DNA from 4 places in the Pseudomonas sp. 910_21 genome. Region 2 is predicted to be linked to each of the others. Evidence: predicted binding sites of a transcription regulator. Region 2 holds the regulator's gene; each other region holds the start of a gene.
The links. The regulator FliA, encoded in region 2, starts transcription of late flagellar genes. The targets are predictions, from matches to a motif close to CTAAAGTTTNNNNNNNNNNNGCCGNTAA.

Region 1: a site for FliA is predicted at 4,301-4,328, ahead of FW796_RS07970 (methyl-accepting chemotaxis protein). Genes of this name have one in related genera too.
Region 3: a site for FliA is predicted at 2,688-2,715, ahead of FW796_RS06905 (flagellar protein MotY). Genes of this name have one in related genera too.
Region 4: a site for FliA is predicted at 1,927-1,954, ahead of flgM (flagellar biosynthesis anti-sigma factor FlgM). Genes of this name have one in related genera too.

What each region holds. Positions count from the first base shown of each region.
Region 1 covers NZ_VXCY01000002.1:620,433-626,008, forward strand. The annotation lists gene FW796_RS07955 (purine-cytosine permease family protein) at 3-1,253, shown strand; gene FW796_RS07960 (inorganic phosphate transporter) at 1,280-2,890, opposite strand; gene FW796_RS07965 (transporter) at 3,143-4,165, opposite strand; gene FW796_RS07970 (methyl-accepting chemotaxis protein) at 4,439-5,576, shown strand, end outside.
Region 2 covers NZ_VXCY01000001.1:44,485-50,060, reverse strand. The annotation lists gene flhA (flagellar biosynthesis protein FlhA) at 1-1,321, shown strand, start outside; gene flhF (flagellar biosynthesis protein FlhF) at 1,333-2,655, shown strand; gene fleN (flagellar synthesis regulator FleN) at 2,774-3,604, shown strand; gene fliA (RNA polymerase sigma factor FliA) at 3,601-4,341, shown strand; gene FW796_RS00230 (chemotaxis response regulator CheY) at 4,507-4,878, shown strand; gene FW796_RS00225 (protein phosphatase CheZ) at 4,909-5,576, shown strand, end outside.
Region 3 covers NZ_VXCY01000002.1:396,957-402,532, reverse strand. The annotation lists gene FW796_RS06910 (argininosuccinate synthase) at 363-1,580, opposite strand; gene FW796_RS06905 (flagellar protein MotY) at 1,710-2,624, opposite strand; gene pyrC (dihydroorotase) at 2,781-3,827, shown strand; gene rnt (ribonuclease T) at 3,824-4,495, shown strand; gene FW796_RS06890 (peroxiredoxin) at 4,572-5,174, opposite strand; gene FW796_RS06885 (bacterioferritin-associated ferredoxin) at 5,497-5,576, shown strand, end outside.
Region 4 covers NZ_VXCY01000002.1:681,601-687,176, forward strand. The annotation lists gene FW796_RS08250 (MFS transporter) at 1-154, shown strand, start outside; gene FW796_RS08255 (flagellar brake protein) at 212-958, opposite strand; gene FW796_RS08260 (flagella synthesis protein FlgN) at 1,055-1,522, opposite strand; gene flgM (flagellar biosynthesis anti-sigma factor FlgM) at 1,571-1,888, opposite strand; gene flgA (flagellar basal body P-ring formation chaperone FlgA) at 2,040-2,801, opposite strand; gene FW796_RS08275 (chemotaxis protein CheV) at 2,877-3,809, shown strand; gene cheR (protein-glutamate O-methyltransferase CheR) at 3,854-4,681, shown strand; gene flgB (flagellar basal body rod protein FlgB) at 4,934-5,341, shown strand; gene flgC (flagellar basal body rod protein FlgC) at 5,345-5,576, shown strand, end outside.

The sequences.
Region 1 (5,576 bases), on a different contig from region 2:
GTATGGGACGACTGTCCCTGACCATGGCCTGGTGGGCGGTGTGCAGCGCGATGTTCTACATCGTCGTCGGCGCTTCCCTGGCCCTGTCTTACGGCACCCGTAATGCACTGATCGGCATGCTCCTGTCGGTGCTCAGTTATGGCCTGGTGAACACTGTGCTCAGCCGCTTCGCCATGCGCAGCGGGCTCTCGGTGGCGCTGTTTTCACGGTTGTTGTTCGGCAGCACCGGAGCCTGCCTGGCGACCCTGATTTTCTTCTCCACGGCGATCTACTACGCAGTGTTCGAAGGGTCGGTGATCGCCGTGGCTCTCAACCACCTGTACCCGCAACTGCTGTATCCGCTGGCGGCGCTGGTGGTGGTGCTGTACAGCGTGCCGCTGATCCTGGGCAGCGTGCAGCACTGGCTGGACAAGCTCAACGGTGTGCTGTTGCCGGTGTATCTGGGGGGCTTGCTGTTCGCCGTGGGCCTGTCCATCAGCCGTTATGGCTACCAGCCGCAATGGCTGGATTTCGGCCCGGCCAATCCCAGCAGCACAGGCTGGTGGGATTGCTTCGTAGCCTACATGGGGGTGTGGATCCTGATGCTGTTCACCTTCGACTACGCACGTTTCGGCAAGCCGGCAGACGCCGCTTATCACGGTCGCTGGAGCTTCGGCATGCCGTTCTACGCGGTGACCTTTTTGCTCAACGGCGCGGCGGGGATCTACCTGGTGAGCAGCATTCCCCATGACGGCGCGCTCAATGAAGTCTCGGTGGTGATGGCGATCTTGCAGTTGATGGGGCTCTGGGGGCTGTTGTTCGTCTGGGCCACGCAAACCCGGATCAACACCGCCAACTACTACCTGGCGACCTTGAACATGCAGGCGTTCTTCGGTCGTTTCGGTCTGCGCGGTTCCTACCTGATGTGGGCGGTGGCGGTGGGGATCATCGTCTACGGCCTGATGCTGGCGGATGTGTTCGCCTACCTGCTCAAGGCCCTGGCCTATCAGGGGATCTTTGTCGTGGCCTGGGTCGGCGTGGCCCTGGCGCAGATTCTGTTGGGGCGTACCGACGTGGCGGCGATTGATCGCGTGGCGGCCTTCAACCCGGTGGGGCTGACGGCCTGGTTCGGTGGCACGGCCCTGGGGCTGATGCTGATGTGGGCGGGGGGCGGCCTGGCCAGTTTCTCGGCACCGCTGACCGGGGTCCTGGCGTTTGCCTTGCAGGCCGGGCTGGCCAGTCGCTTGCGGGGCCGCTTGCCCGCCGTCGGCTGACAGGGCGACGGGCAAGCGGGCGCTGATCAGAACAGTTGGGTGAACAGCCAGTACAGGCTGCCCGACAGCAGGATCGCCGCCGGCAAGGTCAGGACCCAGGCCATGGCCAGGTTGCGGATGGTGCGCATCTGCAACCCGCCGCCATTGGCCACCATGGTTCCGGCCACCCCCGAGGACAAGACGTGGGTGGTCGATACCGGCAGGCCGAACATGTCCGCCGCGCCGATGGTCAGCATGGCCACGGTTTCTGCCGAGGCACCCTGGGCGTAGGTCAGGTGGGTCTTGCCGATCTTCTCGCCGACGGTGACCACGATGCGTTTCCAGCCGACCATGGTGCCCAGGCCCAGGGCGATGGCCACGGCAATCTTCACCCACAGCGGAATAAAGCGCGTGGCGTTGTCGATCTGCTGCTTGAACAGTTGCAGCTTGTCCCGGGTGTCCTGGTCGAAATGGCCGACTTGGTTCTTGTCCATCAGGCGGATGGCTTCGCTGGTCAGGTACATGTCGTTGCGCACGTTGCCCATGGCTTCGGCGGGAACCTTGGCCAGCGAGCCGTAACCCTTGACCTCGGCGCCGATGGCGCCGGTCAGGGCGGCCAGGGCCGGAACCAGTTCAGGTGTCGCCTCTTTGCTGCGCATGTACTCCGAGAGCACGGCACGAGGGTCGGCGGGTGCCGCTTGCGGTGCGCTTTTCACCAGGGCTTGCTGGGTGACTTCGGCCACTGCGGCGAACTGCAGCGATTGGTCGGCGGGCATGGTGCGGTTCAGGGCATAGGCCATGGGCAAGGTGCCCACCAGGATCAGCATGATCAGGCCCATGCCTTTCTGGCCGTCGTTGGAGCCGTGGGCGAAGGACACCCCGGTGCAGGTCAGGATCAGCAGCCCGCGAATCCACCACGGCGGTGGCGCGTCACCCTTGGGGGCCTTGTACAACGCGCGGTTCTTGACGAACAGGCGCAGGGCCAACAGCAGCAGGGCGGCGAACACGAAGCCGATCAGTGGCGAGAACAGCAAGGCGTAACCGACCTTGGTGGCCTGGCTCCAGTCCACGCCGCTGGTGCCGTCGCGGCCGTGCATCAGGGCGTTGGCCACACCGACGCCGATGATCGACCCGATCAGGGTATGGGACGAAGAGGCTGGCAGCCCGAGCCACCAGGTGCCCAGATTCCACAGGATGGCGGCGATCAACAGGGCAAAGATCATGGCGAAGCCGGCCGAGGAGCCCACCTGCAGAATCAGTTCCACTGGCAGCAGGGCGATGATGCCGAAGGCCACCGCGCCACTGGACAGCAGCACCCCGAGGAAGTTGAACATCCCGGACCAGACCACCGCGAACTGCGGTGGTAGCGAATGGGTGTAGATCACCGTGGCCACGGCGTTGGCGGTGTCGTGGAAGCCGTTGACGAACTCGAAGCCCAGGGCGATCAGCAAGGCCACACCCAGCAGCAGGAACGGGGTCCAGGTGGTGACCGTGGTGCCCAGTTCGTGCATGTCATGCACCAGGCTGTAGGCGGTGAACAGCAAACCCATGGCCAGCACTGCGAAAAACACTACCAGGGTGAAGGGGCCGGGTTTTTTATCCAGTTGCGGTTTGACGTCGAGGCTGGGGGAAGCGGCAGTCAGGGAAGGGGTGGCCATTACTGGACAATCCTGTTGCGGGAGAGAGTGTCGCCCATGATCGTTGCCAATTGTTACAAGGAGACTGCCTCAGGTCATGGTTTGCGCGATTGAGTGGCTCCGTTGATCCGTTCGAGTCCGCCGCCATCATCGCGGCCATCGCGGCCATCGCAATCATCGCGTAGGCGCTGGCTTGCCAGCGAAGAGGTCCCTGAGCCAGCCGTCGACCTTGGGCGCGCCTTCGCCGGCAAGCCGGCTCCTACAGGGAGTGTTTCAGTAGTCCTGGCGTTTACGGAAGGCCCAGCGCCCGGCGATCACGGTGAAGGTGGCCACCAGCGCCACCAGAATCCAGAAGCCCTCCGGGTCGCCGGAAAAGGGAATGCCACCCACGTTCATGCCGAAGAAGCCGGCGATGATGTTGATCGGCAGGGCCAGGACCGTGACCACGGTCAGGGTGAACAGGGTGCGGTTGGTCTGTTCATTGAGGTTGGCGGCGATCTCTTCCTGCAGCAGTTTGATCCGCTCCCCGAGGGCGGTGAGGTCGTTGATGATCAGGGCGAACTCTTCGGTGGACTTGCGCAGCTCCTTGACGTCTTCCTTCTGCAACCATTGCGGCGGCCGATTGAGCAGACGCAGCAGGGAGCCCGGTTCCAGGGCCAGCAGCCGTTGCAGGCGCACCAGTACCCGACGCATGGCCCCCAGTTCGGCTCGGTTGCTGGAGACCCGGGCCGCCAGCAACTGGTCTTCGATCTGGTCGACGCTGAGGCTGGTTTTACGCACGATCTGGGTCAGCACTTCGCCCTGGTCGCGCAGCAGGTGCACCAGCAGTTCCAGGGGCGAGCGAAAGCGTTCGCCGGCCTTGACCGAGGAGCGCAGCTTGTCCACCGAGTGCAGGGGTTGCAGGCGGGCGCTGATGATCAGGTTGCTGCGTACGCAGACCCACAGGGTGGAGATGTCCGAGGACACCATGCTGCTGAAGTTGAACACCACATCGTTGACCACCGCCAGCAGTGCCGAGTCCACGTGTTCGATGCGGGTCGAGCGCGACCCTTCGTGCAGGGCTTCGAAGAACTCCTCGGGCAATTGCAAGTGGGCCTTCATCCAGCGCTCGCAGGCGGCGTGGGCCAGGTTCAGGTGCAACCAGAGGAATTCGTCGCTGTTGCGCGGCTGTTGCAGGGCTTGCAGGGCCTTGGCTGAATCCAGTTCATGACCCCGTTCGCCGGGCCGAAAGCTGAAACCGTAGAGCAGGCCAAACAGATCGGAATCGCGGTGACTCTGGTCGATGCTGTGGTTCATGGGGTCTCGCAGGAGGGACAGTACCTGGCGCGGGTTTTACAGGTTCACTTGGGCCTCATCATGGCAAGGCTTTTTGACAGTTTTGTGACGTTTCAAAGTGCACAATCCGCGGCGCCATACCAGTGGTCGGCAGCGCTCAAGAATGGATCGCGGATGCCGATCACGCTCACATGCAATACGCATTCGATTTTCCTCGAATGCTCCTGACAGGGAAGTTCGGACCTACGCATGCCCTTAGTGGGCCTGCTCTATCCCTGCCATGAGATCTTCTCGATGTTTTTGCAAAAATCCCTGAGAGCGCAAATTCTTGCCCTGCTGAGCGGTAGCCTGTTTGCGATGCTGTTGATCGCCCTGGCGTGTTTTCACTTGCTGTCCGGTGGCGTGCAGAGCTATCGCGAGCTGATCGAAGGTCCGCTGCGCAGTTCGCAACTGATCGACGAGGCCAACCTGCAGTTCAAGAGCCAGGTGCAGGAGTGGAAGAACGTGTTGCTGCGGGGCAAGCAGCCCCAGGAACTGAACAAGTACTGGCAGCAGTTCGAAGATCGTCAGCGGGATGTGCAGAACATCCTCGGCCAGTTGGCCCAGACGCCTGGCCTGGATTCGGGCCTCAAGAACCGGGCACAGCGCCTGGCCGAGGAGCACCGTTCGCTCGGCTCGGCCTATCAGAAAGGCCGTGACGCCTATGTGGCCGCAGGCGCCGACCCGAGTGCCGGCGACGCTGCGGTCAAGGGCGTGGACCGTGCCACCAGCGAACAGATGAGCGAGTTGGTGACCGAGTTGCGCAAGCACAGTGACCAGCAGTCCCGGGACATCAGCTCGGCGGCCGATCGTACGGTGTGGCTGGGCATCCTGGTGATGCTGGCTTCCGGTTTGCTGATCGGCCTGCTCAGCCTGTGGCTGGTGAACCGCAGCCTGGTGCAGCCGATCCGCCAGTTGATCGACTACGTCGCCCAGCTCAGCCGTGGCCAGTTCGCCGACCGGGTGGCCAGCGATCGCCAGGACGAACTGGGCAGGCTGGCGGCTGCTGCCAACACCCTGCGTGACTTCCTGGCCCAGACCTTCAGCAGCCTGCAGCGCAGCGCTTCGGACCTGGACAGCTCCAGCGGCGAGCTCAACTCCATTGCCACTTTGATGTCCCAGGGCACCAACGAGCAGTTCAACCGCACCGATCAGGTGGCGACGGCGATGAACGAGATGTCCGCCACGGCCCAGGAAGTGGCGCGCCACGCTGCCGATGCTGCGCGCGCCGCGGATGATGCCGACCAGTCGGCGCAGCAGGGCGAGCAGGTGATGCAGAGCACGATCCACAGCATCACCCAGATGCGTGGCGAGATTGCCAACACGGCCACGGTGATCCGCCGTCTGGAGGCCGACAGCGGGCGTATCGGCAAGGTCCTGGAAGTGATCCAGG
Region 2 (5,576 bases):
TGCTTCGGGTTCCGAAGAAATGGGCAAGCAGATCAACCGGCAGATGTTCGCCTCGCCCAAGGCGCTGGCGGTGGCCGCGGGCCTGATGGCGGTGATGGGGCTGGTGCCGGGCATGCCGCACTTCTCCTTCCTCAGCCTGGCAGCGGTGGCTGGCGGTGCGGCTTATCTGGTCTGGAGAAAGCAGAATCTGGTCAAGGTCCAGGCTCTGGAAGAGGTCCAGCGTCAGCAGGACCTGCTGCCTTCTCCGGCCCGGGCCATGGAAACCAAGGAGCTGGGTTGGGACGATGTGACCCCGATCGACATGATCGGCCTGGAAGTTGGCTACCGCCTGATTCCCCTGGTGGATCGCAACCAGGGCGGACAGCTGCTGGCGCGGATCAAGGGGGTGCGCAAGAAGCTCTCCCAGGACCTGGGCTTCCTCATGCCCACTGTGCATATCCGTGACAACCTGGACCTGGCCCCCAGTGCCTATCGCCTGACTCTGATGGGGGTGATCCTGGCGGAGGCCGAGATCTATCCGGATCGCGAATTGGCGATCAACCCCGGGCAGGTCTACGGCACCCTCAACGGTATCTCTGCCCGTGACCCGGCCTTCGGCCTGGAGGCGGTGTGGATCGAAATCAGCCAGCGGCCTCAGGCGCAGTCCCTCGGCTACACCGTGGTGGATGCCAGTACCGTGGTCGCCACCCACTTGAACCAGATTCTGTACAAGCACTCCAGCGAGCTGATCGGTCACGAGGAAGTGCAGCAGCTGATGCAGTTGCTGGCCAAGAGTTCGCCGAAGCTGGCGGAGGAGTTGGTGCCGGGTGTGCTGTCGTTGTCGCAGTTGCTCAAGGTTTTGCAGGCGCTGCTGGCCGAACAGGTGCCGGTACGGGATATCCGCAGCATTGCCGAGGCTATCGCCAACAATGCCGCCAAGAGTCAAGATACTGCCGCTTTGGTTGCCGCGGTTCGGGTCGGATTGTCTCGCGCCATCGTCCAAAGCATTGTAGGTACTGAGTCTGAGCTGCCAGTGATCACCTTGGAGCCAAGGTTGGAACAAATTTTGCTCAGCAGTTTGCAGAAGGCAGGACAAGGCCAGGAAGAAGGCGTTCTGCTGGAGCCAAGCATGGCTGAAAAGCTGCAACGTTCGCTGATCGATGCGGCGCAGCGTCAAGAGATGCAAGGTCAACCGGTGATTCTGTTGGTAGCGGGTCCGGTCCGCGCCATGCTCTCGCGGTTCGGGCGTCTCGCCGTTCCCGGGTTGCATGTGCTGGCGTACCAGGAAATTCCCGACAACAAGCAAGTGACCATCGTTGCGACAGTAGGGCCCAACGGCTGAGGTAGTGGGTTATGCAAGTTAAGCGTTTTTTCGCCGCCGATATGCGTCAGGCCATGAAACTGGTTCGTGATGAATTGGGCGCTGAAGCTGCCATTATCGGCAACCGGCGGATTGCTGGGGGTGTCGAGCTGACGGCTGCGCTGGATTACAAGTTGTCGGCGTTGTCGCCACGGGTTCCGAACATGGAACTCGAGGACGAGTTGCGCAAGACCCAGTCGCGGATCGTCACCGCCCAGGCCGAACTGAGCCTGCGGGGCGAGGGCGACAGCGCCTCGATCACCAATCGCCAGTTGTTCGCCGGTCTGCCATTGACTGCCGCCGAGCCGCTGATCGAGCCGACCCTGACCGAGCGTCCGCGCCCGGCGCCGGCTCCTGCTGCTCCGGCGCCCGATAATCGGGCTCTGGACTCCATGCGTTTCGAACTCAACGGTCTGCGCGAGCTGCTGGAAGTGCAACTGGGCTCTCTTGCCTGGAGCCAGTTGCAGGGCAGTCGCCCCGAGCAGGCCAACCTCTGGCGTCGCCTGCAGCGCATCGGCCTCTCCGGCCCGCTGTCTCGCGACCTGCTGGCACTGATCAGCGAAATCGACGAGCCTCGCCAGGCCTGGCGCATGTTGCTGGCACACCTGGCGCGGATGATCCAGACCCCGGAAGTCGAGCCGCTTGAAGAGGGTGGCGTGATCGCCATGGTCGGCCCTGCCGGCATGGGCAAGACCACCACCCTGGCCAAACTGGCAGCGCGCTATGTCCTCAAGTACGGCGCGCAGAACATCGCTCTGGTGAGCATGGACAGCTTCCGTATTGGCGCCCAGGAGCAGCTCAAGACCCTGGGGCGTATCCTCAATGTGTCGGTGACCCATGTCGATCCAGGCCAGTCCCTGGCTCAGGCCCTGGACCCGCTGCTGCGCAAGCGCGTGGTATTGATCGACACCGCCGGCCTGCAAGCCAGCGACCCGGCGTTGCGCATGCAACTGGAAAGCCTGGCCGGTCGTGGGATTCGGGCGAAGAATTACCTGGTACTGGCCACCACCAGCCAGAAGCAGGTGCTGACCGCTGCCTACCACAGCTACAAGCGCTGCGGTCTGGCCGGTTGCATCCTGACTAAACTGGATGAAACAGCCAGTCTTGGCGAGGTCTTGAGCCTGGCCATCAGTCACGAATTGCCGGTGGCCTATCTCACCGATGGTCCACGGATTCCCGACGATTTGCACCTGCCTCGCCGGCACCAGTTGGTGAGTCGCGCTGTCAGCGTGCAGATGCAGGAAGAACCCAGCGAAGAAGCCATGGCCGACATGTTCGCTGACCTCTATCACAGCCCGACCAAGCGGGTCGGCTGAGGTAGACATGAATAGATTGCAGTGTATCTACATCGATGGTCTGCCATGCATTGTTCCAATGGTGAACGCGCAGCCAGTTATGTGGCCCCGTCTAAGTAAGACAAGGTAAAGAAAGAACATGGGCAGCATGCATCCCGTACAGGTGATTGCGGTGACCGGCGGCAAAGGTGGCGTCGGCAAGACTAATGTGTCAGTGAACTTGTCCCTGGCTCTGGCTGAGCTCGGCCGGCGAGTCTTGCTGCTGGACGCCGATCTGGGACTGGCCAACGTCGATGTCCTGTTGGGTCTGACCCCCAAGCGCACCCTGGCGGATGTCATCGAAGGGCGCTGTGAGCTGCGCGACGTGCTGCTCCAGGGGCCTGGCGGCATTCGCATCGTTCCGGCCGCTTCGGGTACCCAAAGCATGGTGCACCTGAGCCCCGCCCAGCACGCCGGTCTGATCCAGGCCTTCAGCGACATCGGCGACAATCTCGATGTACTGGTGATCGACACCGCTGCAGGTATTGGTGACTCGGTAGTCAGTTTCGTCCGCGCGGCCCAGGAAGTGTTGCTGGTGGTCTGTGACGAACCGACCTCCATCACCGACGCCTACGCGCTGATCAAACTGCTCAACCGCGACTATGGCATGAACCGTTTCCGGGTCTTGGCCAACATGGCCCAGAGCCCTCAGGAAGGGCGCAACCTGTTTGCAAAATTGACCAAGGTCACGGATCGCTTCCTGGACGTGGCCTTACAATACGTCGGCGCAGTTCCCTACGACGAAAGCGTACGCAAGGCCGTGCAAAAGCAGCGTGCGGTCTATGAAGCCTTTCCTCGTTCGAAGTGTGCATTGGCGTTCAAGGCCATCGCGCAAAAAGTCGATACCTGGCCGTTGCCAGCGAACCCACGCGGGCATCTGGAGTTTTTTGTCGAGCGGCTAGTGCATCAAACAGCGGGACCGGTGCTATGACTGCCAGCGGCTACAACCTCTACAAGAAGTCGGCACGTGACAGCCAATACGAACTGATCGAGCGCTACGCGCCCCTGGTCAAGCGTATTGCCTATCACCTGCTGGCGCGGTTGCCGGCCAGTGTTCAGGTGGAAGACCTGATTCAGGCCGGGATGATCGGTTTGCTCGAAGTGTCGACCAAATACGACGCGAGCAAGGGGGCGAGTTTCGAAACCTATGCGGGTATCCGTATCCGTGGGGCGATGCTCGACGAGGTTCGCAAAGGCGATTGGGCACCGCGTTCGGTGCACCGTAATACGCGCATGGTCAGTGATGCCATTCGCGCAATTGAAGCTAAAACCGGTCGTGACGCTAAAGATCACGAAGTTGCGGCCGAACTTCAATTGAGTCTCGACGATTATTACGGGATTTTGAACGACACCTTGGGCAGCCGCCTGTTCAGTTTCGACGACCTGTTGCAGGACGGCGAACATGAAGGGCTGCATGAGGATGGCGCCAGTGCTCATCTCGAGCCGTCACGGGACCTGGAGGATGAACGCTTCCAGGCTGCGTTGGCGGATGCGATTGCCAATTTGCCGGAGCGCGAGCGACTGGTGTTGGCGCTGTACTACGACGAAGAGCTGAACCTCAAGGAAATCGGTGAGGTCCTGGGGGTCAGCGAGTCGCGGGTCAGCCAGTTACACAGCCAGTGCGCAGCCCGCTTGCGGGGGCGTTTGGGGGAGTGGCGAGCGCGCTGACAGGCAGTGTGGGGACACTGCGATCAGGACCGGTGAAGCAAGCGCTGCACCGGTCTTGCGGTATGTGCTCCATGCAGTCGTTGTGTGTTATGCCGAATTGATTGAATGGCGCGTTCAGGTGCTGGATGCGTTTAAGACTGCTTGGAGGTCGAATTGGACAAGAACATGAAAATCCTCATCGTTGATGACTTTTCAACGATGCGGCGGATCATAAAAAACCTGTTGCGTGATCTGGGTTTCACCAACACGGTCGAGGCCGACGATGGCACCACTGCCATTCCGGTACTCAACAGCGGGAGCATCGACTTTCTGGTAACAGACTGGAACATGCCGGGCATGACCGGTATCGACCTGCTGCGCCACGTGCGTGCCGATGAAAAACTCAAGCACCTGCCGGTATTGATGGTTACTGCTGAAGCCAAGCGCGAGCAGATCATCGAAGCTGCCCAGGCCGGCGTAAACGGCTATGTCGTCAAACCATTCACGGCTCAGGCGTTGAAAGAGAAGATCGAAAAAATCTTCGAACGCATCGGTTGAGACGCGTAGCCATTCCGCCACGGGGGAGCTATGGAGCATAACGAATCTTCACTGGGCGACTTTGAGTCGACCCTGAAAAAACATGCGCTGGAACTGGTCGAAAGCCTTGAAAAGGGCAGGTTCGGCGAAGCGGTGCAATTGATCCATGAGCTCAATCAGACCCGTGACCGCGGCCTGTATCAGGAAGTGGGCAAGCTCACCCGCGAGCTGCATAGCGCAATCGTCAATTTCCAGATTGACCCGCACATGCCGCAAGCCGAGGAAGTTTCACAGATCACGGATGCCACTGAGCGCCTGTCCTATGTGGTCCGGCTCACGGAAGCCGCAGCCAACCGCACCATGGACCTGGTAGAGAGCAGCACCCCGTTGGTCAACGGCCTGAGCACTGAAGCCCAGGCCTTGAGCGCAGACTGGGGGCGCTTTATGCGGCGTGAGGTCGGCGCTGAAGAGTTTCGCGAACTGGCACGCCGGGTCGACAGTTTCCTGACGCGCAGCGAGCAGGAAACCCGCACCGTATCGGGCCACCTCAACGACATTCTGCTGGCGCAGGATTACCAGGACCTGACCGGACAGGTGATCAAGCGTGTGACCCAGTTGGTCACGGAAGTCGAAAGCAATCTGCTCAAACTCGTCTTGATGGCCAGCCAGGTCGATCGTTTCGCCGGCATCGAACATGACCGTGAATCGATCCTCGCTGA
Region 3 (5,576 bases), on a different contig from region 2:
GTCCTGAGAGTTTTTTAGAGCCCGCACAATACCCCAGAGAATTGACTCTGACACCGTGCTACCTGGGGCTACGACCCTACGAGGACGATCCTTACAAACAATACCGATTTGCCTTACAAAATAATTTAGATAAAGGTCACTTAACTGGAAAAGCGCTTAGGATTAATCGCTAGACCAGCTACTTTTCGTACTAAAAACCACATCATCAGGCATCACTTTCAGCGGTAGTGATTAACAAACTGCAATCAAGAAAGCCGCCCCATTCAATCAACTGGCCTGTTCAGCTTCTGGCCGAAAGCACTATTAATCAGGGGCAAAAAAAAGCCCCGCTTATCGCGGGGCTCTTTTAACAACTCAAGGTATCAGACCAGGGTCCGTCCCTTGTTTGCAGCGATGCGCATGCGCAGGGCGTTGAGCTTGATGAAGCCTGCTGCGTCCGCCTGGTTGTAAGCACCGCCGTCTTCTTCGAAGGTGGCGATGTTGGCGTCAAACAGCGACTCATCGGACTTGCGACCGGTAACGATCACGTTGCCCTTGTACAGCTTCAGGCGCACTACACCGTTCACGTGGGCTTGGGAGGCGTCGATCATCTGTTGCAGCATCAGACGCTCCGGGCTCCACCAGTAGCCGGTGTAGATCAGGCTGGCGTACTTGGGCATCAGCTCGTCTTTGAGGTGGGCCACTTCACGGTCCAGGGTGATGGACTCGATGGCGCGGTGAGCGCGCAGCATGATGGTGCCACCAGGCGTCTCGTAGCAGCCACGGGACTTCATGCCCACGTAACGGTTCTCGACGATGTCCAGACGACCGATGCCGTGTTCACCACCGATGCGGTTCAGGGTCGCCAGCACGGTAGCCGGAGTCATTTCCACGCCGTCGATGGCGACGATGTCGCCGTTGCGGTAGGTCAGCTCCAGGTATTGCGGGGTGTCAGGAGCCTTCTCCGGGGAGACGGTCCAGCGCCACATGTCTTCTTCGTGCTCGGTCCAGGTGTCTTCCAGAACGCCGCCTTCATAGGAGATATGCAGCAGGTTGGCGTCCATCGAGTACGGCGACTTCTTCTTGCCGTGACGCTCGATCGGAATACCGTGCTTCTCGGCGTAGTCCATCAGCTTCTCGCGGGACAGCAGGTCCCACTCGCGCCAAGGGGCGATCACTTTGACCCCAGGCTTGAGAGCATAGGCGCCCAGCTCGAAACGCACCTGATCGTTGCCCTTGCCGGTGGCGCCATGGGAAATGGCATCGGCACCAGTCTCATTGGCGATTTCGATCAAACGCTTGGCGATCAACGGACGAGCGATGGAAGTACCCAGCAGGTACTCGCCTTCGTAGACGGTGTTGGCGCGGAACATCGGGAAAACGAAATCACGCACGAACTCTTCGCGCAGATCGTCGATGTAGATCTCTTTGACGCCCATGGCTTGCGCCTTGGCGCGGGCCGGCTCGACCTCTTCGCCTTGGCCCAGGTCAGCAGTGAAAGTCACTACTTCACAGTTGTAAGTATCCTGCAGCCACTTGAGGATCACCGAAGTGTCCAGGCCGCCCGAATACGCCAGAACGACCTTGTTTACGTCCGCCATGCCATCACTCCACGGGGTTGTACGGAAAGCCGTCGAGTCTACCGATCCACGAGGATAATTTACAGAGGCGCGACAGCTTATGACGACCAAGCGACAGATTATGTCGAGCGCGCGACGACGACAGCCGTATCAGGAAGTCGCTGCTGCGCTCGAACCAGAGGCGGCCTGAGGCGCCGGAGCCGGTTTTTCGGTGGGGGCAACCCGCTCCAGATGCACATTGACCCGGCGGTTCTTCGCTCGATTGGCTGCATTAGTGTTGGGAGCCAAGGGATAACGCTCGCCATGGAAGCGCACAACAATCTGGTTTTCCGCCAAACCGTTGGCCTTGAAGAACTCCATCACTGCCAGGGCGCGGCGTCGGGACAGGTCGCGGTTGGTCAAGCGGTTACCGCTGTTATCAGAGTGGCCGTCCAGTTCGACGTGATTGACCGTCGGATCGGCCTTGATGAAGTCCACCATCACCTGCAACTTCGCCTTGGCGCGAGCATCGAGTTCGATACCGCCACCCGGGAAACCGATCTCGCCCTGTTTCACCTGTTCGTAGTTCATCGGCAGCAGTTTGGTCATGCAGCTTTGATAGTCGCTGTAGGCCTTGCTGAATTTCACCGGTAGCAAGCGCACCTCGGAAACCCCGCCCTCGCGGGAAAAATGCCGGACCACCGGACTGCGTCCCTCCAGCAAGCCGATGATCAGGCGACCGGCCTGCATCTGGTTGCTGTTGTACAGCACCCCATCCGTACCGGCCTTGACCGCTCCGAGGTTGATGTCGCCACGCCCCGGCTGCCAGGGCGCAGCGGCTGCAAGCAGAGTCGCCGAGCCACCCGCCTGCATCGGGTTGAAACTCTTGAGGCGAAAGATCGCCTGCTCGCCGGCGCGGCGAACGAATTCGCCGGAACCGAAATCGGTGACGGGCTGGATCAAGCGGCACTCGAATTTGTCGCCTTCGACCGTCCACTCAATGCTCTCCAGACGGGTCTGGAAAGTGAGAGCCATCGCGGGCAGGCTGGCAAACACACTGAGCAAGGCTAGATAACGCTGGCGCACGGGAGGCTCCACTGACGTGTACAACAGAAAAATCGACAGGCGTTAATACGCCATACCTTCGGGATATCGGTTGCTCGTCGCAAAACTTGATAGCGAGTGCCTGGAAGAGTCTTTTCCGGTAGCATTCCCCCGAGTTTTACCCGCCTGGAACCTCCAATGTCCGACCGCCTGACCCTGCTGCGTCCCGACGACTGGCATATTCATCTTCGCGATGGTGCCGTGTTGCCCAATACAGTCGCAGATGTCGCGCGCACCTTTGGCCGCGCCATCATCATGCCCAACCTGGTACCTCCGGTGCGCAACGCCGCGGAAGCCGATGCCTATCGCCAGCGTATTCTAGCTGCGCGCCCGGCCGGCAGCCGCTTCGAGCCGCTGATGGTGCTCTACCTGACCGACCGCACCCAGCCGGACGAAATCCGCGCAGCCAAGGCCTGCGGTTTCGTGCACGCCGCCAAGCTGTACCCGGCCGGCGCGACCACCAACTCGGACTCGGGCGTGACCAGCATCGACAAGATCTTCCCGGTGCTCGAAGCGATGGCCGAAGTTGGCCTGCCTCTGCTGATCCACGGTGAAGTGACCCGTGGCGACGTCGACGTCTTCGACCGGGAAAAAATCTTCATCGACGAGCATATGCGTCGCGTGGTCGAGCGCTTCCCCAGCCTGAAAGTGGTGTTCGAACACATCACCACCGGTGAAGCCGTGCAGTTCGTCAAGGAGGCTTCGGCCAACGTTGGCGCAACCATCACCGCGCACCACCTGCTGTACAACCGCAACCACATGCTGGTGGGCGGTATTCGCCCGCACTTCTATTGCCTGCCGATTCTCAAGCGCAACACCCACCAGGAAGCCCTGCTGGATGCGGCCACCAGCGGCAGCGAGAAGTTCTTCCTCGGCACCGACTCGGCGCCTCATGCCCAGCACGCCAAGGAAGCCGCTTGCGGTTGCGCCGGTTGCTACAGCGCCTATGCCGCGATTGAGCTGTATGCCGAGGCGTTCGAACAGCGCAATGCCCTGGATAAACTGGAAGCCTTTGCCAGCCTCAACGGCCCGCGCTTCTACGGCCTGCCGGCCAACACCGATCGCATCACCCTGGTTCGTGAAGAATGGACCGCCCCCGCCAGCCTGCCGTTTGGTGAGCTGACTGTCATTCCGCTGCGCGCCGGTGAAAAACTGCGCTGGCGCCTGCTGGAGGATCACTCGTGAGTGACGACCATTTCGACGACGAACAAGAAGGTAACGGCGGCGGCCCTCGGCACCCGATGGCGGCGCGCTTTCGTGGTTACCTGCCAGTAGTCGTCGACGTTGAAACCGGCGGTTTCAACTCGGCCACCGACGCCCTGCTAGAGATTGCCGCCACCACTATCGGCATGGATGAAAAAGGCTTCGTGTTCCCGGAACACACCTATTTCTTCCGGGTTGAGCCTTTTGAAGGCGCGAACATCGAAGCCGCTGCCCTGGAGTTCACCGGGATCAAGCTCGACCACCCGCTGCGCATGGCCGTCAGCGAAGAAACTGCCCTGACCGATATTTTCCGTGGGGTGCGCAAGGCACTGAAGGCCAATGGCTGCAAACGCGCCATTCTGGTAGGCCACAACAGCAGCTTCGATCTGGGCTTCCTGAATGCCGCCGTAGCTCGCCTGGATATGAAGCGCAATCCGTTCCATCCGTTCTCCAGCTTCGACACCGCCACCCTGGCTGGCCTGGCGTACGGCCAGACCGTACTGGCAAAGGCCTGCCAGAGCGCGGACATCGACTTCGACGGTCGTGAGGCCCACTCGGCTCGCTACGACACAGAGAAGACTGCCGAGTTGTTCTGTGGCATCGTCAACCGCTGGAAACAAATGGGCGGCTGGCAGGATTTCGACGACTGATTAATTCTTCGTCGGGTGAATTGCTCCCATAAAAAAACCGGCCCTGAGGCCGGTTTTTTTATGCGTGACGCCAGGCTTACAGCTTGCCAGCGTTCTCGCTCAGGTAAGCGGCAACGCCTTCTGGCGAAGCGGTCATGCCTTTGTCGCCTTTTTTCCAGTTGGCAGGGCAGACTTCGCCGTGCTCTTCGTGGAATTGCAGAGCATCGACCAGACGGATCAGCTCTTCCATGTTACGGCCCAGTGGCAGGTCGTTGACGATCTGCGAACGAACAACGCCTTTATCGTCGATCAGGAACGCGCCACGGAAAGCCACGCCGCCTTCGGACTCAACGTCGTAGGCCTTGGCGATGTCGTGCTTCATGTCAGCCGCCATGATGTATTGAACCTGACCAATGCCGCCGGCATTGATCGGGGTGTTGCGCCAGGCGTTGTGAGTGAAGTGCGAATCGATCGAAACAGCGATCACTTCCACGTTACGAGCCTTGAAGTCAGCCATGCGGTGGTCCAGGGCGATCAGCTCGGACGGGCAAACGAAGGTGAAGTCCAGTGGATAGAAGAACACCAGGCCGTATTTGCCTTTGATGGCCGAGGACAGGGTGAAACTGTCGACGATTTCGCCATTGCCGAGAACGGCCGGTACGGTGAAGTCAGGGGCTTGTTTGCCTACGAGTACGCTCATTGGATATCTCCTGGTGTGGACGTAGTAATGAAGAAGGGGATTGGCCTTGAGTCTGCCACGCGGATGCGACAGCTCCGTGACCTGACCCCGCTTCGCAAGGACCGACCATCATACACCGCGTCTTTGAGCTGTCCTTAACGGTTTTTCGTCGCCCTGGCTCACAAAGCGGAAAATGCGAATCATCTGTCTCTATCGTGAACAAAACCGTTCGTCACCCAGGTAGGAAACTGCAACAAAGGCGACCGAAACCACTTTGACAATCATTCTCGTTAACATTAAGATCCATCGCAATTGAGCCCTAACCAGCGACGGTTCTCATCCTATGTATGTCTGCCTCTGCACCGGTGTCACCGACGGACAAATTCGCGAAGCCATCTATGAAGGTTGCTGCAGCTACCGCGA
Region 4 (5,576 bases), on a different contig from region 2:
TCCACGGGTGGATGAGCAGGTGGTGCAGGATCAGATGCAGACCACGCCCGCTCCGGATGCTGTGCCTGCAGCGGAGCCTGAGACGCCGGAAGCGTCGGATGAGGCGTCGCCCGACGATTGTGCTCGGGATCATCTGAGTGGGGCTCGACCCTAGAAACGAAAAACGGGCAGTTGCCGCAAGGCACTGCCCGTTTTCATTGATGCGTGGGGTTCAGAGGTCGTCTTTGTCGAAGCGCCGCGCTTCACGCTGCAACTGATAGACGAAGCGCTCTACCTGACGCTGCACCAGGCCGCTCATGTTGTGAAAGCGCACGCCGGCGAAGGTGGTGTCGATACGCTCCTCGTGATGCAGGTAACGCAGTTCGACCGGGGCGGTCATGCTGCCGAAGGGCAGGGCGGCAATAAAGCGCTCGTACACCTGACCCAGTTGCAGGCGCGAAGAGATATCGCCGTCGAAGCGCAACTTGCAGCCGGTAGCGGAAATATCCAGCAGCTTGCCGGTCAGAGGGGACTTGAGTTTTTCGCCGCTGAGTTCGATGTCGACCAGTTGCGCCAGCTTGAGTGCAGCCCGGAAGGCGTTGCGGCGCTGGTGGTAAACCACTTCGTCCGGCAGCGTGGTCCGGTAGCAGCGCCCGCCATTGGACTCATCGAGGGTCGGCAGGCCGTTGCTTTCCCAGGCGATGCGCACGCCTTCATGAAAGCCTTCAACGCGAAATGGCTCGCCTGCCAGCATGAATCGCTCACCGTCGCGAGGGATCATTTCATCAAGGGCAATCATGTTGCTGTCGCGGTCCACTTCCACGAGGTAGCTCTGGAAGCGCTGACTGCGCTCATGGAAAGTGATGATCAGCGGGTCGTGGCTCTCTTGCAGCAGCCGCAGGTTGGAGGAAATTTCCAACGCAGTGGTGAACACCTTAGGTGGCTGCGGAGCATCTTCCGCGTTTGAGGCGTTGAACACGGTTCATCAATCTCCAGACAAAATACAACTACACGCAGGATCTGGCATTTTGCCAGTATGTTTCACGGCTTGGTAGCGCGCACTCATTTTTGGGGCTTAAGCCTGACTGAGTGGGCGGGGCTTCGCAAGCATAGAGGTAGAGCCGCGGGCGTCATAAAGTGCTGGGGGTTCACCGCCGTTGAGGATTTTCAACTGGTTGGCGGTGGTGGCCTGTTGAATCTGGATCGAACGGCCATTGAGTTCGTTGGTGGCCTGGCAGTCGGCGAGCAACTGGGTCAGCAGATTGCCCTGCTCGAGCAGTTGGTCGCCCAGGCTGGAGTGACTGGCCAGTTGCTCGAGGCCTGCACGATTGCTCGGCAGGTTCAGGCTGGCAAGGATCTCTGTGCGCTTACGGCCATGCTGTTCCAGCAATATGACCAGGGCCTGCTTCTGCGCCAGGATATCCTCCAGCAACGGCATGTCGCGGCCGTGCAGGGCAATGGATTCGGCTCTGAGCAGCTCCAGCAGTTGTTGAGCTGGAGCAAGGTCGTCATTGATCAGTTGCAGTAAATTGGTGTCGTGCATGGCTGGCCTTGGGGATTAAGCGTCCAAAAGCCTGGCGCAAGCCTGTGGCTAGCGCTGGGCTTCGAAGTTGAGCAGTTTGCTGGCTATACGGTTGCTGTCGACCTTATAGCTGCCATCGGCAATGGCTTGCTTCAACTCGGCCACTCGGGCCTTGTCGACAGCAGGCTGATCGCGCAGCTTGTCGGTGATTTTCTGCAACTGTTGAGCCTCATTGCTGAGGTGTACCGATTCCCCGCTTTTGCTGGTCTCGGCTGCAGTCGTCAGCGGAGCGGATTTGCCGGCATCACCGGTTTCCTTGCTGGCGCTGGTACGCGTACTGCCTGTCAGTGAAGGGGAGCTGTTTAAACGGCTGAAGTCGATGACCATGATGAAGAAAACCTCTGGGTATTTGGACGCTTGCCATGTTTTCGGCCATACCCTGAAAAACTTTAGGCTCGATTGTCGACAAGCCAGCGCAGGTATCTGCGACCCTTTATCGGCCACAGTTTAGGGAACGAGCGAGTCGAGCGCCAGTTATCTACATTGCCACTTCCACCTGCCCCGGTGCGGTGATGCGCGCCTTGATCACTCGCTGCGAGTTTAGGTTCTTGACCCGGATCTGCTCGCTCATGCCGCCATTGGACAGTGCCTCCCCCGGCATCCGCACGTTCAGGGTGCCGCTACGTGCCGAAATCACCACCTGATCGCCCTTGCGCACCACTTCAGCCTGTTCCAGGTGCCCCAGGGTAATGAGCTGGTCGGCGACCATTGGTCGGACAAGTTTCTGACCAATGGCCTGGTCCACGGAGGTCAGGTAGCCCTGATTGTTCAGGCTGATATCTCTCTCACGCAACACCACGTCTTCCGGCTCGATGATCCCGGCGCGCTTGAGTGGGCGTGAAGTGGTGACCACTTCGCGAAACAGCTTGACCTGGGCTGGCACGAATACGGTCCAGGGGGAGGCGCCTTCGCAGCGTACCTTGACCGTGACCCGTCCCAGCGGCTGTGCTGGACTTTCCAGGCTCGCTGTCAATTCCTTGTCGCAGGCGGGCATGCGCATACGCGGATCCAATTGGTTGACTTGGATTTCGTAGCGTCCTTCCGTTTGACTGGTGGCCAGGTAGTCTTCTACCGTGAATTCAAGAAACCCTTGAGTGACGCCGATAAGTAGATCAGGCAGGGTGACCGAATCAGCAACGGCAGGGCCGCCAGGGTTTAGGATACACAGCGCCGACAACCCACAAAGCAATGCGCGGTAGGGGGATGTCAGGCGTCGGAAAAATGTCGTTTTGGCGTTCATAACAGTTAAAAAGCAAGCGCCGTGCCGTTTAGTGATGAGCGTGCGTCGGATCTTAAAGCTTTGGGGAGTCTGGGCATGGCTGGTGTAATGGATTCGGTAAACCAGCGCACGCAATTGGTTGGGCAGAATCGCCTGGAGTTGCTGCTGTTCCGTCTGGACGGCGAGCAACTCTACGGGATCAACGTATTCAAGGTTCGCGAGGTGCTGCAATGCCCCAAGCTGACCCTGATGCCCAAATCCAACCCTGTGGTGTGCGGTGTCGCGAATATTCGAGGGGCGACCATTCCGATCCTGGATCTGGCAATGGCCACAGGTTCGGGTGGGTTGCAGGATCAAAGCAATCCGTTCGTCATCATCACTGAGTACAACACCAAGACCCAGGGGTTTTTGGTGCGCTCGGTGGAGCGTATCGTCAATATGAACTGGGAAGAGATCCATCCGCCGCCCAAAGGGACTGGTCGCGATCACTACCTGACGGCGGTAACTCGGGTGGACAACCAGTTGGTCGAGATCATCGACGTTGAAAAGGTTTTGGCGGAAGTCGCCCCCACTTCCGAGTCGATCTCGGTGGGCGTGGTGGACGTCGAAACTCAGCACAAGGCTGTATCCCTGCGAGTGCTGACCGTTGACGACTCGTCAGTGGCGCGTAAACAGGTTACTCGCTGCCTGCAGACTGTGGGTGTCGAGGTGGTGGCGCTGAACGATGGCCGGCAGGCGCTGGACTACCTGCGCAAGCTGGTGGATGAGGGCAAGAAGCCGGAAGAGGAATTCCTCATGATGATTTCCGACATCGAGATGCCCGAAATGGACGGTTACACCCTCACGGCCGAGATACGTAGCGATCCACGCATGCAAAAGCTGCATATCATCCTGCATACTTCGTTGTCAGGGGTGTTCAATCAGGCGATGGTGAAGAAGGTCGGTGCCGATGACTTCCTTGCCAAGTTCCGTCCTGATGACCTGGCATCCCGGGTAGTCGACCGGATCAAAGCAGCAGACCACAGCTGAGGGCATCAGCCCCTGGCGAACATAAGATTTAAGAGGCGGCAGCATTGTCTACGGGTAATTTGGATTTTGAACAGTTCCGGGTCTTCCTGGAAAAAGCCTGTGGTATTTTGCTCGGGGAAAACAAGCAATATCTCGTCTCGAGCCGTCTCAACAAACTGATGGAGCAGCAAGGCATCAAAACCTTGGGTGAGCTGGTTCAGCGGATTCAGACCCAGCCGCGCAGCGGATTGCGCGAGATGGTGGTGGATGCGATGACGACCAACGAAACCTTGTGGTTTCGTGACACCTATCCCTTCGAAGTGTTGAAGAACAAGGTGCTTCCCGAGGCCATCAAGGCCAGCCCCAATCAGCGCCTGCGGATCTGGTCGGCGGCATGCTCGTCTGGGCAGGAACCCTATTCTTTGTCGATGTCCATCGATGAGTTCGAGCGCAGCAACATGGGCCAGTTAAAGATGGGGGTGCAGATTGTTGCTACCGATCTGTCCGGGACCATGCTCAATAACTGTAAGACCGGCGAATACGATAGCCTGGCCATTGGCCGTGGTTTGTCGGCCGAGCGCCTGCAGCGCTACTTCGACCCTAAAGGGCCGGGGCGCTGGGTAGTCAAGGCACCGATCAAGAGTCGGGTGGAGTTTCGCTCGTTCAACCTGCTGGACAGCTACGCCAGCCTAGGCAAGTTCGACATCGTGTTCTGTCGCAATGTGCTGATCTACTTCTCGGCCGAGGTCAAGAAGGACATCCTGATGCGCATTCACAGCACTCTGAAGCCTGGCGGTTACCTGTTCCTGGGCGCTTCCGAAGCGCTCAATGGTCTGCCGGATCATTATCAGATGGTGCAATGCAGCCCGGGGATCATCTACCAGGCGAAGTGATCGATTGTTGCGGCAATAAAAAAGGAGGCCTCAGGGCCTCCTTTTTTGTGGGCGTCATTTTATCGGGTGGCTGGGCTAAAAGCGGCAGCTCGATTGCCGCTTTGCCGGCGTTTCGCGGAAATCCATTGCCGCTTTTCTGGCATTGCCGCCTTGCCGCTGCCGTAGAGCCCTTGATTTACGGGGCTCTTTGACTTGGCACGTAGCTTGCTAAGTCAAGGTTACGAAAAATCAGGTCACCCAAAGGTTTCCGACATGAGCATCAGCTTCGATAAAGCGCTCGGTATTCACGAACAAGCTCTTGGCTTTCGCGCCAAGCGTGCCGAAGTGCTGGCCAACAACATCGCCAACGCCGACACCCCGAACTACAAGGCTCGGGACCTGGACTTCTCCGCTGTGCTCGCCGAGCAGAACGACAAGGCCAAGAACGGCAGCTTCGCGCTGAACATGACCAATACCCGGCATATCGAAGCCCAGGGCCTTGGCAGTGGCGACGAGTCGCTGCTGTATCGCACGCCGATGCAACCTTCGATCGACCAGAACACCGTGGATGCTCAGTTGGAGCAATCGAGCTACGCACAGAACTCGGTGGACTTCCAAGCCAGCTTCACGCTGCTCAACAGCAAATTCAAAGGGCTGGTTGCAGCCCTGCGCGGAGAGTAATCCATGTCCCTTGCCAGTGTTTTCAATATTGCCGGTAGTGGCATGAGCGCTCAGACCACTCGTCTGAACACCGTCGCCAGTAACATCGCCAACGCCGAGAGCGTGTCGTCGAGCATCGACCAGACTTACCGCGCTCGTCACCCGGTGTTTGCCACCATGTTTCAGGGCGCCCAGAGCGGTGGCAGCGATTCGCTGTTCCAGAACCAGGACGCTGCAGGCCAAGGCGTACAGGTGC